2 regions of the Salinimonas marina genome follow, and region 2 is predicted to be linked to the other one. Evidence: predicted binding sites of a transcription regulator. Region 2 holds the regulator's gene; the other holds the start of a gene.

Evidence for each region. The regulator NrdR, encoded in region 2, represses ribonucleotide reductase genes. The targets are predictions, from matches to a motif close to AAACACNANATNTNGTGTTT.
Region 1: a site for NrdR is predicted at 5,883-5,902, ahead of nrdA (class 1a ribonucleoside-diphosphate reductase subunit alpha). Genes of this name have one in related genera too.

Annotation. Positions count from the first base shown of each region.
Region 1 covers NZ_CP064795.1:1,638,170-1,646,121, forward strand. Annotated here, with positions in the region: gene purC (phosphoribosylaminoimidazolesuccinocarboxamide synthase) at 1-628, shown strand, start outside; gene IT774_RS07200 (DMT family transporter) at 666-1,517, shown strand; gene yfaE (class I ribonucleotide reductase maintenance protein YfaE) at 1,915-2,187, opposite strand; gene nrdB (class Ia ribonucleoside-diphosphate reductase subunit beta) at 2,200-3,330, opposite strand; gene nrdA (class 1a ribonucleoside-diphosphate reductase subunit alpha) at 3,387-5,708, opposite strand; gene ubiG (bifunctional 2-polyprenyl-6-hydroxyphenol methylase/3-demethylubiquinol 3-O-methyltransferase UbiG) at 6,132-6,836, opposite strand; partial or broken gene gyrA (DNA topoisomerase (ATP-hydrolyzing) subunit A) at 7,125-7,952, shown strand, end outside.
Region 2 covers NZ_CP064795.1:1,199,118-1,207,069, reverse strand. Annotated here, with positions in the region: gene thiL (thiamine-phosphate kinase) at 1-47, opposite strand, end outside; gene nusB (transcription antitermination factor NusB) at 106-525, opposite strand; partial or broken gene ribH (6,7-dimethyl-8-ribityllumazine synthase) at 539-1,011, opposite strand; gene ribBA (bifunctional 3,4-dihydroxy-2-butanone-4-phosphate synthase/GTP cyclohydrolase II) at 1,118-2,218, opposite strand; gene IT774_RS05305 (riboflavin synthase) at 2,241-2,903, opposite strand; gene ribD (bifunctional diaminohydroxyphosphoribosylaminopyrimidine deaminase/5-amino-6-(5-phosphoribosylamino)uracil reductase RibD) at 2,923-4,047, opposite strand; gene nrdR (transcriptional regulator NrdR) at 4,054-4,503, opposite strand; gene glyA (serine hydroxymethyltransferase) at 4,566-5,822, opposite strand; gene lpxD (UDP-3-O-(3-hydroxymyristoyl)glucosamine N-acyltransferase) at 5,944-6,993, opposite strand; gene ettA (energy-dependent translational throttle protein EttA) at 7,200-7,952, shown strand, end outside.

The DNA.
Region 1 (7,952 bases), 440 kb from region 2:
AAACGACACTTCTGCTTTTGATGGTGAAAAAATCGAGCAGCTGGATCGAAAAGGTGAAGTGAATAATAAATTTAACCATTTCATTATGACTAAGCTGGAAGTGGCTGGCATCGCCACGCAGGTGGAAGCGTTGTTGTCAGACAATGATTCGCTGGTCAAAAAGCTGGATATGATTCCGGTCGAATGTGTGGTCCGAAATGTCGCCGCCGGCTCGCTGGTTCGTCGTTTAGGCGTGACCGAAGGGGAACTGCTGGATCCTCCGGTATTTGAGTTCTTTTTAAAGAACGATGCACTGCATGATCCTATGGTCAATGATTATCATATCGTGTCATTTGGCTGGGCTACGGAAGCTCAAATCAGTGACATGAAAAGACTGACCTTCGCCGTCAACAATGTTTTAAAAGCCTTGTTCGACGAAGCCGGTATGCTGTTGGTGGATTATAAACTGGAATTTGGCATTGATGGCAATGGGGCATTGGTGCTGGGTGATGAGTTTACGCCGGATGGTTGTCGTCTGTGGGATAAAGAAACCCGCAAGAAGATGGACAAGGATCGCTTTCGGCAAGGGCTGGGTTCGGTGGTAGAGACCTACATCGAAGTGGCCGGCCGTCTCGGCCTGAAGCTCTAAGTGATACTATAAGGGACCCGTTCGGTCCCTTTTTATTATGCCCCGGTTGTCTTCCTCTTTACGGGTGGGTCTGCTCACCTGTCTGGCGATGCTGGCGTTCGCCGCTAACTCATTGCTGTGCCGTATGGCGCTGGCACAGACGAGTCTGGATCCTGCCACCTTTACCATCATTCGTTTACTCAGCGGCGCACTTATGCTGGCGCTTATCTGTGGAATTAAAAACCGTTTTAGCCTGCGTTATGGTAGTTGGCCGGGCGCCATCGCCCTGTTTGTGTATGCCGCCGGGTTTTCGTTTGCCTATACCGGCATGAATACGGGCACCGGCGCACTGTTGTTATTTGGGGCGGTGCAACTGACCATGATTGCCTATAGTTTGTGGAATAACGAGCGTTTTAACCTCATCCAAACCCTGGGCTTTGGCCTGGCAATTGTTGGACTGGTGGTGTTGTTGCTGCCCTCCGCAGTAAGCCCGGCATTAGTGCCGGCGGCGTTGATGATAAGTGCAGGCATCGCCTGGGCGGTATACACCCTGATGGGGCGGGGCAGCACCCAGCCATTGCTGGTCACCACCGGTAACTTCTGGCGTAGCCTGCCATTGTTACTCCTACTGTGGTGGTGGTTACCGGGCGAGGGCGGGCCAGCAATGAACACGGCCGCAATAAGTTATGCAATAGCCTCCGGCGCACTGGCTTCAGGCGCAGGCTATGCTATCTGGTATGCGGTGCTACCGTCGTTACAAAGCTCGGTGGCAGCCACTATTCAGCTCAGCGTACCGGTACTGGCGATGCTGATGGGCTGGGCATTTTTAGCCGAGTCGATTACGGGGCAGATGATCCTTGCCTGTCTTGCTACCCTGGGGGGCATTGCGCTGGTAATACGCTACCGTTAACTGACTGATGGGGGCTTCATCTCCGTGGGGGCCGCTGTGCGTTCAATCTGAACCATAAAGTGCTTCCGCTGTGTGGTTTGTGTAACTGCCGGTCCTGACAAATTGTTTGTGAAAGGTTGGCATCGATAGTAATGAGTGAATACGTGGGCAAACTGACACCCTGGTACTGGCATTGTCTGAGCCCGGTGTCGTATTGCTTGCGCCTGTCTGCCTGTTTGATACGCTGTTATTCCAACTTCCGCAAGCCAGGAATGTCGTCAAATTCTGTAGGTTTTGATTGTGCGCTATAAGGGGGTCAATACCACTTTATCCCGTGAAATGGTAAGCGTGGCAAGTGGTTAACGTAAAACAGCTGATAACCCACCTAATATAACCGCAATAATGGGACGGCGCGCGGTTAAAGTGGAACGATGACTTTTAGATCGGTGGTAGGAACACAGCAGCAGGGCAGAATTTCATCATCATCAATGAAGGCCAGTGGATCGGTGGTATAGCGCACCGCACCGGCTTTTAATTTGGTACGGCAGGCGCCGCAAAACCCTTCCCGGCAATGATAATGCACATCGATGCCACTTTGTTCTAAGGATTCCAGCAGGGTTTTATCATGGCGGGCGGGTACGCATTTCGCATCAACAACATCGATACGAAATGCATCATCAGGCTTTGTCATTACCCCGGCTGATTAAAGCTCGAAGTCAGCAAAATCATCTTCACTGACCGAAGAATCAATCTGACCAACCAGGTAAGAGCTGATTTCTGACTCCTGCGGCGCCACCTGAACATTATCTGAATTAAGATAATTGTTCATCCATGGCAGCGGATTGCTTTTCACGTCAAACGGCGTGTCCAGCCCAATGGCAGACATGCGCTGGTTGGCAATGTATTCCACGTATTCGCACAGAATCTGCTTGTTCAGACCAATCATAGAGCCGTTTTGGAACAGATAATCCGCCCATTCTTTTTCCTGCTCAACTGCGTTCATAAATATGTCGCGGGCCTGGTCTTTACACTCTTCGGCGATTTCGGCCATTTCAGGATCGTCTTTGCCTTTTGCCCACAGATTCAGAATATGCTGGGTTGAGGTAAGATGCAGATTCTCATCCCGGGCAATCAAACGAATGATCTTGGAGTTGCCTTCCATCAATTTGCGCTCGGCAAAAGCAAATGTGCAGGCAAATGACACATAAAAGCGAATGGCTTCCAGCGCATTAACCGAATTCATACACAAATACAGTTTCTTTTTAAGCTCGCGCTGATTAATAACATGAACTTCGCCATTAACCGTGTGGGTACCTTCCCCCTGAGTTTGCCACAGCTGAGTCGCAAAAATCAGATCATCATAGTAGCGGGAAATATCCGCGGCACGTTGTTTGATTTGTTCGTTTTCAACAATGTCCTCAAAAATCTCGCTGGGATCAGAAAACAGGTTGCGCAAAATATGGGTGTAAGAACGCGAGTGGATGGTCTCAAAAAACGACCAGGTTTCCACCCAGGTTTCCAGCTCAGGTAATGACACAATAGGAAGAAACGCGATATTCGGACTTCTGCCCTGGACCGAGTCCAGCAGGGTCTGATATTTCAGGTTAGAAATCAGAATATGCTTTTCCGGGTCTGTCAGCTTTTGAAAATCAACCCGGTCGCGCGTGACATCTACCTCTTCAGGACGCCAGAAAAAGCTGATTTGCTTCTCGATCAGTTTTTCAAAGATAGAATGTTTTTGCTGATCATAACGTGCAACATTCACCGGGTTCCCGAAAAACATGGGTTCGCCCAGTGGGTTGGTGATGTTTTGATTAAAGGTGGTGTATTTCATAAGTACCGAATAAACCCAATTTTGTGTATTAAACCATGGTTAGCCACGGGTGCGTGTTATATTTTACACGCACCGCCGGCACAATCATCATCTTCTTCAACCACCGTGGCCTGAGCCAGCGGTGTTTGTTGCTGAGTTTTGACTTCCACTGAACTGGTGTCTGAGGCGCCATCACGGGTATTGTGATAATACAGCGTTTTCACACCCAGTTTATAAGCCGTAAGCAAATCTTTTAACAACAGCTTCATCGGCACCTTGCCATTCGCATGACGGCTGGGGTCGTAATTGGTATTGGCCGAAATCGTCTGGTCGATAAATTTTTGCATAATACCGACAAGCTGCAGATAACCGTCGTTAGAAGGAATATCCCACAACAGCTCATACTTTTCTTTGAGCGTGTCGTACTCCGGAACCACCTGTTTCAACACACCGTCTTTGCTTGACTTGATGCTGATATGGCCCCGTGGTGGTTCGATACCATTGGTGGCATTGGAAATCTGTGACGAGGTTTCAGACGGCATCAGTGCCGACAGGGTAGAGTTGCGTAACCCGTGCGCCTTAATGTCTTCACGAAGGGTATCCCAGTCACACTGCAATGGCTCATTGCACACGGTGTCCAGATCCTTTTTATAAGAATCAATGGGCATGATGCCTTGTGAATAGGTGGTTTCGTGAAACTTAGGACAGGCGCCTTTTTCCTTCGCCAGATTATTTGAGGCTTTTAGCAGGTGATACTGCATCGCTTCAAACGTACGGTGCACCAGGCCATTGGCGCTGTGATCAGAATAACGCACATTATTTTTAGCCAGGAAGTAGGCAAAGTTGATGACTCCTACACCCAGGGTACGACGGTTCATGGTGGCATTGTACGCCGCCGGTACCGGGTAATCCTGATAGTCCAGTAGGCTGTCCAGAGCCCGTACCGCCAGATCTGACAACTCTTCAAACTCGTCGACCGACTCAATCGCACCTAAGTTAAAGGCCGACAAGGTACACAGGGCGATTTCACCTTCTTCATCATTCACATGTTGTAAAGGCTTGGTTGGCAGCGCAATTTCCAGACACAGATTACTTTGGCGAACCGGCGCTACTGAAGGGTCGAACGGGCTGTGGGTGTTGCAGTGATCCACATTTTGCAGATAAATACGACCCGTGGAGGCGCGCTCCTGCATAAACAAACTGAACAGCTCCATGGCTTTGATGCGCTTTTTACGAATGCTGTCGTCGTTTTCGTATTTTACATACAACTCTTCAAATTTTGCCTGGTCGGCAAAAAACGCATCGTACATGCCGGGGCAGTCAGAGGGGCTGAACAAAGTGATGTAATCGTCTTTCATCATGCGCTGATACATCAGCTTGTTGAACTGCACACCATAATCTAAATGACGCACGCGGTTTTCTTCTACGCCGCGGTTGTTTTTAAGCACCAGTAAGGATTCAACCTCCAGATGCCATAACGGATAGAATAAGGTGGCTGCACCGCCGCGAACACCGCCTTGTGAACAGCTTTTTACTGCAGTCTGGAAGTATTTATAAAAGGGAATACAACCGGTATGAAAGGCTTCGCCGCCACGAATAGGGCTGCCCAGCGCACGAATCCGGCCTGCATTCACGCCGATACCGGCACGCTGACTGACATACTTAACAATCGCCGACGAGGTGGCGTTGATTGAGTCCAGGCTATCGCCGGTTTCGATCAGTACACAAGAGCTGAACTGACGGGTTGGCGTACGTACCCCAGACATAATCGGCGTAGGCAGAGACAACTTGAAGGTAGACGCGGCATTGTAAAAACGGCGAATATAGCTCAGGCGCGTTTCTTTAGGGTAATTGGCAAATAAACAGGCAGCCACCAGAATATATAAAAACTGAGCGCTTTCATAAATGTCGCCGGTGACCCGGTTTTGTACCAGGTACTTGCCTTCAAGCTGCTTAACCGCCGCATAGCTGAAATTCATATCCCGCCAATGATCGATATACGAGTCCATCTCGGCAAATTCTGCAGGCGTAAAATCTTCCAGCAAATGGGCATCGTATTTTTGTGCATCAACCATTTTGACCACATGATCATACAACGACGGTGGCTCGAACTGGCCATACGCTTTTTTGCGTAAATGGAAGACCGCTAACCGGGCTGCCAGATACTGATAGTCAGGCGCATCAGTAGAGATAAGGTCGGCCGCTGATTTGATCAATGTTTCATGGATTTCACCGGTTTTGATGCCATCATAGAATTGAATCTGGGCTTTGATCTCTACCTGAGAAACCGAAACATTATTTAGTCCTTCTGCTGCCCAGGTGACAACTTTATGAATTTTTTCAAGATCGATGGGCTCTTTTTCACCGTTGCGTTTGGTGACAAGTAAATCGTTGTTCATGGTAACTGGCCGTCTGTCTGTTAGCGCGTGTCGCGCGGGCTGTGCCCGATTGTATTTTTAGTCGTAGTCGGCTACATATTGCCGCTGGCAAATAGCCCCATTAACCTAACCCTGAAATGCGTAAAATCTCGTAGATGAAAATATCAACACGAGGACGTCAGGGGTTAAATGGATAGGCACAAGATAGTGAGGTTTACGGTGTAATGCAACCGAATATAGCGGCCGCATTCACGTGCAAGGATTGTCAAGTTTTTAATGTTAGTGGTGACTAACCTAAAACAGATTTGCAATCGCTATATATCCAGAATGCAAGCCTTTTTAGACTAAGAAAAATTTAAAAATATTTACCCGATAATAAAAAGGGCTGCTGAAAATTTGTGGATATGTAGTGTTCAAAAATTAACAGCAGCACTAGATGTAGTGTTAAGCAGGTTTGATACTGTGCAACATGTAGTTGACATCCAAGTTCTGATCCGAGGTATAAAAGCTTTGGGTAATCGGGTTCATATGCAAACCGGTGGCGTTACGGGTGAGCAGGTTAGCTTCTCCCATCATGGTCATCAGTTCAGAAGGTTTAATAAAGCGCTGATACTGATGCGTGCCTTTAGGGACCAAACCCAGCATATATTCTGCCGCCACAATGCCCAGCAAATAGGCTTTGGGGTTGCGGTTCAGGGTAGAAAAGAACACCGCGCCGCCCGGTTTTACCAGTTTGGCACAGGCGCTTACAATCGAAGCCGGGTCGGGCACATGCTCCAGCATTTCCATACAGGTCACCACATCAAACTGGCCTGCATGTTGTTCAGCATAGGCTTCGGCGGTCACACATTCATAGTCAACGTTTATGCCTGACTCCAGACCATGCAGCCGCGCTACCTCTAAAGAAGGCTCAGCCATATCGATACCGGTTACCTGGGCACCCATACGCGCCATGGCTTCAGCCAGTATGCCGCCACCACAACCAATATCGAGTACATTTTTATCAAACAGCCCGCCGGCATGCTGAGCAATAAAGTCCAGTCGTAGCGGATTAATGGCGTGCAGCGGTTTAAACTCACCTTCGGTATCCCACCAACGTGAGGCTAGATCGCCAAACTTGGATATCTCCTGTTGATCCACATTTGTCATGATCTGTGTCCAGTATCCTAATGTCAAAACCCTAACATAGCGCAAAACCAGTCTGTTTGGCACGCATTAGCGAACAGGTAGGGGTGTATATGGATGAAAAATAGACGCTTGAGACCTTCTATGGCATTTGCTGTGATTAACCGCTACATTATTTGGCCGGTCGGTGATACACTCGTCGATTGATTTATTACCCCAATAATAAGAATGTGTGGAGCCAGCCAACTGGCGGTTTCAGGACTTTTATCTCCGCATGCGCACACTAAACCAAGTTAAGGGAAAAAGCAGTTTATGACTGATAACGCTAAAGAAATTCTCCCCGTTAACATAGAGGAAGAATTAAAGAATTCTTATCTCGACTATGCGATGAGCGTTATTGTTGGCCGGGCGTTACCTGATGTACGTGACGGCCTGAAGCCGGTGCACCGTCGGGTGCTATTCGCGATGAATGAATTGAAGAATGACTTCAATAAACCGTATAAAAAATCAGCCCGTGTGGTGGGTGATGTTATCGGTAAATACCATCCTCATGGCGACTCCGCGGTATACGACACCATTGTACGTATGGCTCAGCCTTTTTCACTTCGCTATATGCTGGTAGACGGGCAGGGTAACTTTGGCTCGGTGGATGGCGATTCGGCGGCCGCTATGCGTTATACCGAAGTTCGTATGGCAAAAATTGCCCACGAATTGCTGGCGGACCTGGATAAACAAACCGTGGATTTTGTACCTAACTACGATGGTACCGAATTCATTCCAGAAGTACTGCCCACTAAAGTCCCCAATTTGCTGGTGAATGGATCTTCCGGTATCGCGGTCGGTATGGCCACCAACATTCCGCCCCACAACCTGACCGAAGTCATCAATGGCTGTGTGGCGCTGATTGAAGATCCGGATATTTCCATTGATGGTCTGATGGAGCATATCCCCGGACCGGACTTCCCGACGGCGGCTATGATCAGCGGACGCAAAGGGATTGAAGATGCGTATCGGACCGGCCGTGGCAAAATCTACCTGCGGGCAAAAGCTGAAATCGAGACCGAGAATAATGGTAAAGAGACCATTGTGGTCAACGAGATCCCTTACCAGGTAAACAAAGCGCGTCTGATTGAAAAGATT
Region 2 (7,952 bases):
TAGCCGCCATCCTGAAAATAGCGGCCTATCACATCAAACTCTTTCACAATAATCTACAATGTCTGAACCATGTCAGACAGCCTGGGTCCAGGCTGCCACCGGGGGTTAGCGTTCGCTTTCGCGAAGTTTTCGCACCGCTTTATCTAACGCACCATTGATAAACTTATGGCTGTCTTCGGCACCGAATACTTTCGCCAGTTCAATGGCTTCATTGATGATTACCCGATACGGTACATCCATGCGTTCAACCAGCTCATAGGTTGCCACCCGGATAATCGCTTTTTCGATTGGATCCAGCTCTTCGGGTAACCGGCCTAAATAGGGTTTAATTGCGGCATCCAGCCTTGAGGCATCATGGGCAACGCCACGCAACAGAGCCTGAAAATAGACCATATCGACCTGATGCATATTGTTACTGGTGGCCAGTGACAGCTCTACCTGAGCGATGTCATTTTTGCTCATCTGCCAGGAGTAAACTCCCTGCACGGCGAGTTCACGGGCTTTGCGTCTTGCTGAAACTTTCACAAAAAATCCTTAATTAAAGGCTATCCAGAGCACTAACTACATTCACCATTTCCAGCGCGCCAAGGGCAGCTTCTGCACCTTTGTTTCCGGCTTTGGTTCCTGAACGCTCGATGGCTTGTTCGATTGAATCGGTGGTGATAACACCAAATGACACAGGAATATTATATTCTAAAGAAACCTGGGCCAGACCTTTGTTGCATTCACCAGCAACAAAATCAAAATGCGGTGTTCCGCCGCGAATTACTGCCCCTAAGGCAATAATGGCGTCGAATTTTCCTTTCTCAGCGATTTTCTTCGCCGCTACCGGCAGCTCATAAGCCCGGGTACACGTACCAGCGTGATGTCGCTGTCGCTGACTTCGCCATGGCGTTCCAAAGTATCCAGCGCCCCTTCCAGCAAGCTTTCAACAACAAAACTGTTGAATCGGGAAACAACAATTGCAAACTTTTTACCTGTGGCGCGGATATTACCTTCAATAACCTGCATGGTTTTAAACCCCTGAGAAAAAACGGCGCGCAGTATAGCACAACTGCGCGTAAACTAAATGGAATGATTGTACGGTTTATAGCCGGGCAATACGTAGATGATTAACTTATGGGTGCACGTATTCCACTACTTCCAGACCATAGCCCGATAGTGCGTGATACTTAATCGGCTTGCTCAGCAAGCGCATCTTCTGTACGCCCAGTGATGCCAGAATCTGCGAGCCGACCCCAATCGTACGCGAGGATCCCTGCCACTCTTTACCGGCAGCGCGCTGGCCGGCATCTTCAGCTTCAAAACGTTTTATCTGACTGATTAGATCTTCTTCTTTGCCTAACACCACCAGCACCCCACCATGCTCGGCAATCTCCTGCATGCCTTCAGGCAGGGTCAGCGACCGATTAATTGACCGGGTAGAGCCCAGTAAATCGCTTAACGTGTTATGCAAATGCACCCGAACCAGGGTCGGAGAATCTGGGTTTATCTCGCCTTTTTTAAGCGCAAAATGAACCTGATTATCAATAACATCTTTAAATGTGTGCAGCTCAAAATCCCCATATTCGGTAGGCAAATGACATTGCGCCACTTTTTCTATGGTGGTTTCATTCAGGTTGCGATACTCAATAAGATCGGCAATGGTGCCAATTTTCAGATTATGCTTTTGGGCAAACTTTTCAAGTTGCGGCCGGCGGGCCATGGTGCCATCTTCGTTCAATATCTCGACGATAACAGCAGCAGGCTCGCAGCCGGCCAGTCTGGCCAAATCAACACCCGCTTCGGTATGCCCGGCACGGTTAAGCACTCCACCTTCTTTGGCAATAAGCGGAAAAATATGACCCGGCTGGACTATATCTTCGGCGCGGGCATTCGGGTTTGAGGCGGCGCGGACGGTGGCCGCCCGATCGGCTGCAGAAATGCCGGTGGTCACGCCTTCTGCCGCTTCTATAGAAACCGTAAAGTTGGTAGTAAACTGCGCACCATTTTTGTCTACCATTAATGGCAGGTTCAGGCGCTTACACCGCTCCTGAGTCATCGGTAAGCATACCAGCCCGCGAGCATGGGTGACCATAAAGTTAATGGCTTCAGGGGTGATATGTTCGGCGGCCATAATAATGTCGCCTTCGTTTTCTCGGTCTTCATCATCCATCAGGATAACCATCTTGCCCTGACGGATATCTTCGATGATGTCTTTGGTATTATCTAAGGCCATAAATATTCTTTTGTAGGGTAAGTTATTTTCGTAAAAAGCCGTTTTCGGCTAAAAATGCCATATCGATATTGCCGGCTTTAGGCTCTGCCGCCTGGTCGCCTAGCATCAGGCGTTCAAGATACCGTGCTACCACATCTACCTCCAGATTCACCTGGGTACCCTTTTGATAGGTACCGATGACCGTTTCCTGTAGCGTGTGAGGAATGATCCACAGCATAAATTCTGCGCCGTTAACCTCGTTTACTGTAAGGCTTACACCATCTACAGTAATACTGCCTTTATGGGCGATATAACGGGCTAATTCGGCCGGTGCCCTGACCCAGATTTCAACATAGTCAGTGTGACGATTGATGGCAGAGATGGTACCCATACCATCCACATGGCCCGACACGATATGACCGCCAAAACGATCAGTGGGGCGCATGGCTTTTTCCAGGTTCACTGAAGAACCATTGCCATAGTGTGCAAATCCGGTATAGCGGATGGTTTCGGCCGACACATCTGCACAATAATAATCCGCGCCGAATTCTACCACAGTAAGACAGACGCCGTTGGTAGAGATACTGTCACCCAGCGCGACATCGGACATGTCTAACTGGCCTGCTTTAACGGTCAGACGAATGTCTTCACCGCGTCGGTCAAGCTTACTTATAGTGCCCAGTGCCTGCACAATGCCTGTAAACATAGTCTTGTTGTTTCCGTTATTAAAATGCTTTGATCTTAAAGGTCTGTTTTAGATCCTGCCCCAGTTGTACCTGTTCCACAAGCACCAGATCAATAGCTTGGGATAATTCGCTAAAGGCGGGCAGCGTTACCATGCTTTGGGCGGTGTTTCCCAAAAGTTTGGGTGCCTGATAGACAATAAGCTCATCCACTTCGCCGCTCATCAACAGCGCACCGGCAAGTGCCGGGCCGGCTTCTACCCAGACTTCGTTGAGGTTACGGGCGCCCAACACCAGCATCAGTTCAGTTAAATTAATATGCTTGCCGCTGGTTGCCACCGGCAGCTGGCCCGACTGAACCGGCAGGTCATCACCCACCACCTGGATGGTCGGATGCTGGTCAGTAAACAGCTGTAAGGCAGGATCGAGCTTATTGCTGCGATCTACAACCACCCGTAAGGGCTGGCGTATATCTGGCAGCGGGTAATGGTCAAACTGAGCCTCTTCAGGCCGCACCAGCAGACTCGGATTATCGGTGCGCGCGGTGCCGGTGCCGGTTAACACCGCGCAGCTGGCAGCCCGGTGCCGTTGCACATTTTTACGTGCCTGGGGGCCGGTGATCCACTGGCTAACCCCATTGCCCAGGGCAATTTTACCATCCAGGCTTACCGCCAGTTTTACCGTCACATAGGGCTTGTTCGTTACCATGCGTTTGATAAAACCACGGTTCAGCTTTGCCGCTTCAGCCGCCAAAATGTCACAACTTACCTGAATCCCCGCTTGTTGCAGCTTAGCAATCCCGCGTCCACTTACCTGCGGATTAGGATCAGTCATAGCAATAACAACCCGGCGCACACCGGCATTTACCAGCGCGTCAGCGCAAGGCGGGGTCCGGCCGTAATGACTACAAGGCTCCAGGGTGACATAAGCGGTGCCATTTCTGGCCTTTTCTGCGGCCATGGCCAGGGCATGAACCTCGGCGTGGGGGGTGCCGGCCTGGACATGATAGCCCTCGCCAACTTTCGCCTGGTTTTCATCCACTATCACACACCCTACCCGTGGATTGGGAGAGGTAGTGTAGAGTCCCCGTCTGGCCAGGGCTATCGCCTGAGCCATCCAGCGGTAGTCATCGGCAAGTGATTCGGTCAGGGTTGCGCAGGTTTTCATGTGCTATTAATCGCCCAGCCTCGCAATTTCTTCGCCAAACTCCCGTATATCCTCAAACGAGCGATACACCGAAGCAAAACGAACATAAGCCACTTTATCTAATTCTTTTAATGCATCCATTATAAGATTACCAAGGAATTCACTGGAGACCTCTCGTTCGCCTGTAGCGCGAAGCTGTGATTTAAGCGATAGGATACATTGTTCGATTTTTTCAGTACTGACCGGGCGTTTTTCCAGCGCCCGCTGAAGCCCGGCCCGTAATTTGTCTTCATTGAAAGGTTCCCGCGAGCCATCGCGTTTGATGACCCGCGGCATGACCAGCTCAGCGCTTTCAAAGGTTGTAAAGCGCTCGTGGCAAACCAGACACTCACGACGGCGGCGTACCTGTTGCCCTTCTGTGACCAGGCGAGAATCGATGACTTTTGTTTCCTGCTCTGAACAAAACGGGCAAAACATGGGTACTCCTTAGCCTTGGTAGCGCTGCCCCCACGATATTGAGTACAGCACTACAGTGTGGTTTATGCGTAAACCGGAAATTGTTTACACAAGTCGGTCACTTCCTGCTTCACCCGGGCAGCAACACTGTCATCATTCAGGTTGTCCAGGATGTCACACATCCAGGTGGCCACCTGACGCGCTTGTTCTTCTTTGAAGCCACGACGGGTAATGGCCGGGCTACCAATGCGCAAACCACTGGTAACAAAGGGTGAACGCGGATCATTAGGAACCGAGTTTTTGTTTACGGTGATGTTGGCATTACCCAGGGCCGCATCGGCTTCTTTACCGGTAATGTCTTTATCGATAAGGTCAAGCAGGAACAAATGGTTATCGGTGCCGTTAGACACAATCTTGTAACCACGATCTTGCATCACCGCCACCATGGCTTTGGCGTTGGTGACGACCTGTTGCTGGTATTGTTTGAACTCAGGCTGCAACGCTTCTTTAAAGGCTACTGCTTTGGCGGCAATCACATGACACAGCGGGCCACCCTGCATACCAGGGAAAACAGCGCTGTTCAGTTTTTTGTAAATCGTTTCATCGCCACAAGATGACAAAATCAGACCGCTGCGCGGGCCCGCCAGGGTTTTGTGCGTGGTGGTAGTAACCACATGAGCATGGGGCAACGGATTTGGATAAACACCGGCAGCAATCAGACCGGCCACATGGGCCATATCGACCAGCAGGTACGCGCCTACCTTGTCGGCAATCTCACGAAAACGGGCCCAGTCCACAATGCCTGAATAAGCCGAAAAACCACCAATGATCATCTTTGGTTTGTGTTCTTCAGCCAGCGCCTCAACCTGAGCATAATCAATCTCGCCGGTCTCATCACTTAAACCATATTGCACGGCATTATAGGTTTTGCCCGAAAAGTTGACATGCGACCCGTGAGTCAGGTGACCGCCATCGGACAGGCTCATACCCAGTACGGTATCGCCGGCATCTAATAATGCCATAAATGCTGCTGCATTAGCCTGAGAACCTGAATGGGGCTGCACATTGGCAAAGTCAGCACCAAATAGCTGTTTGGCGCGATCAATGGCCAGTTGCTCCACCACATCTACATGTTCGCAACCACCGTAATAACGCTTGCCAGGATAGCCTTCAGCATACTTGTTGGTCAGTTGCGAACCTTGTGCTTCCATCACACGTGGGCTGCAATAGTTTTCAGAAGCGATCAGTTCGATATGATGCTCCTGTCGGGTGGTTTCGTTGTCCATGGCTTCTGCCAGCTCTGGATCAAAATCCGCAATCGTCATTTCGCGAGGTAACATTAAGGCTCCTTAACAGCGTTAGAAATGGCAATAAAGTAAACGCTTATTCTAGTCAATTTGGGCAGCATGTATACTGCTTTGTCCGAGATTCCACAGAATCCCGCATGGTACGATGTGTTGCTTATGTATCGGTGTTTTCACGGGCTGCTTTCTCCAGCGCCTTGACCCGATCGAACAGGCTGCCAATCTGATTCAGACGCACCGTATTTTTGCGCCATACCAGATTTTTCATCGCCGGCTGTCCCGACGAATACAGCCCGGGCTCAGTGATATCCTGCACAATCATGGTGTAGCCGGTGACCTGCACCTTATCACAAATGCTGATATGACCATTGATGCCAACCCCGCCACCAATCACAACATATTTTCCAATATTCACCGACCCGGCAATGCCGGTAGCGCCGCAAATGCAGGAGTGATCATCGATAATACAGTTATGCCCTATCTGCACCTGATTATCGATAATCACATTTTTACCAATTATGGTATCTTCCATCGCGCCGCGATCAATGCTGCTGGATGCGCCAATCTGGCTATCATCGCCAATTTGGACCGAGCCGGTCTGGGGAATCGGTAACCAGGTTCCTTTATCATTGGCATAGCCAAAGCCTGCCGCCCCAATCACGGTCTGGCTGTGGATGGTGATACGCTGGCCAATATTAACACCGTGATAAATCGTAACATTGGGGTAGATTGTGGTGTCTTTACCAATACGCGTATCTTTACCAATAACGGTATTTGCTCCCACCACCACGTTGTCTTCTAATACCGCCCCGGACTCAATAATAACATGATGACCCAGACTCACATTAGTGCCCAGCTGAGCATCGGTGGCGATTTGGGCAGTACTGGCAATACCGGTGGCCAGCGTCGGGGTGGTATCAAATAACTGCGCAATCCGCGCAAAGGCGGCATGGGGGTTATCATGCAGTAGCGCCGGCCCGGGGGCATCAGCCGCCGCCTTGGGATGTACAATCACCGCGCCGGCCGCGGTATCTGCCAGTTGCGGTTTGTATTTAGTATTGGTCAAAAAGGAAATGTGCCCGGCAGTGGCATTGGCCAGCGTCCCTACCCCAGTGATACAGACACTCTCGTCACCTTGCACGGTGGCGCCAGCATGACTGGCAAGTTCGGCCAGCGTATAGTGTTTTTTTGGGGCAGTGGTGGTCATACAGTCCTCTAAGTGAATTACCTGCTTTACCCCATTATGCTACTGCAAAAACCGGCTGGAGTCGTTACCCGGCCTTCACTATTTGTAACTGTTCATTGACATACGCTGCTTTTTTAGTCAAAAGCAGATATTCCGGCCCAGTTTCCTGATGAAAATTTTTCGAAAAGGCTTACAATGGCTTCCTTTCTTCAGGGCAAGGACTAAGCATGTCACAGTACGTTTATTCTATGCATCGGGTAGGCAAAATTGTTCCGCCTAACCGTCACATTCTTAAAGATATTTCACTTAGCTTTTTTCCGGGCGCTAAAATCGGCGTACTGGGTCTCAACGGCGCGGGTAAATCTACGCTGCTGCGGATCATGGCCGGTCTGGATACCGAGATTGAAGGTGAAGCACGACCCCAGCCTGGGATCAACATAGGTTATTTGCCCCAGGAGCCACAACTGGATGAGTCTAAAGATGTGCGCGGTAATATCGAAGAAGCCGTCGCCGATGTGGCCCATGCACTAACCCGGCTGGATGAAGTGTATGCCGCCTATGCCGAAGCCGATGCCGATTTTGATGCGCTGGCAAAAGAACAGGGCGAACTGGAAGCGATTATTCAGGCCAAAGACGGCCACAACCTGGAAAATGCCCTTGAACGCGCGGCCGATGCCCTGCGCCTGCCGCCCTGGGATGCTGATGTGTCAAAGCTGTCAGGGGGTGAACGTCGCCGCGTCGCCTTATGCCGTTTGCTGTTAGAAAAGCCTGATATGTTGCTGCTTGATGAGCCCACTAACCACCTTGATGCCGAATCCGTAGCCTGGCTTGAACGCTTCCTGCACGATTATGAAGGTACCGTGGTAGCCATCACCCACGATCGTTATTTTCTGGATAACGTGGCCGGCTGGATCCTGGAGCTTGACCGTGGTGAAGGCATTCCCTGGGAAGGCAACTACTCTTCCTGGCTGGAACAAAAA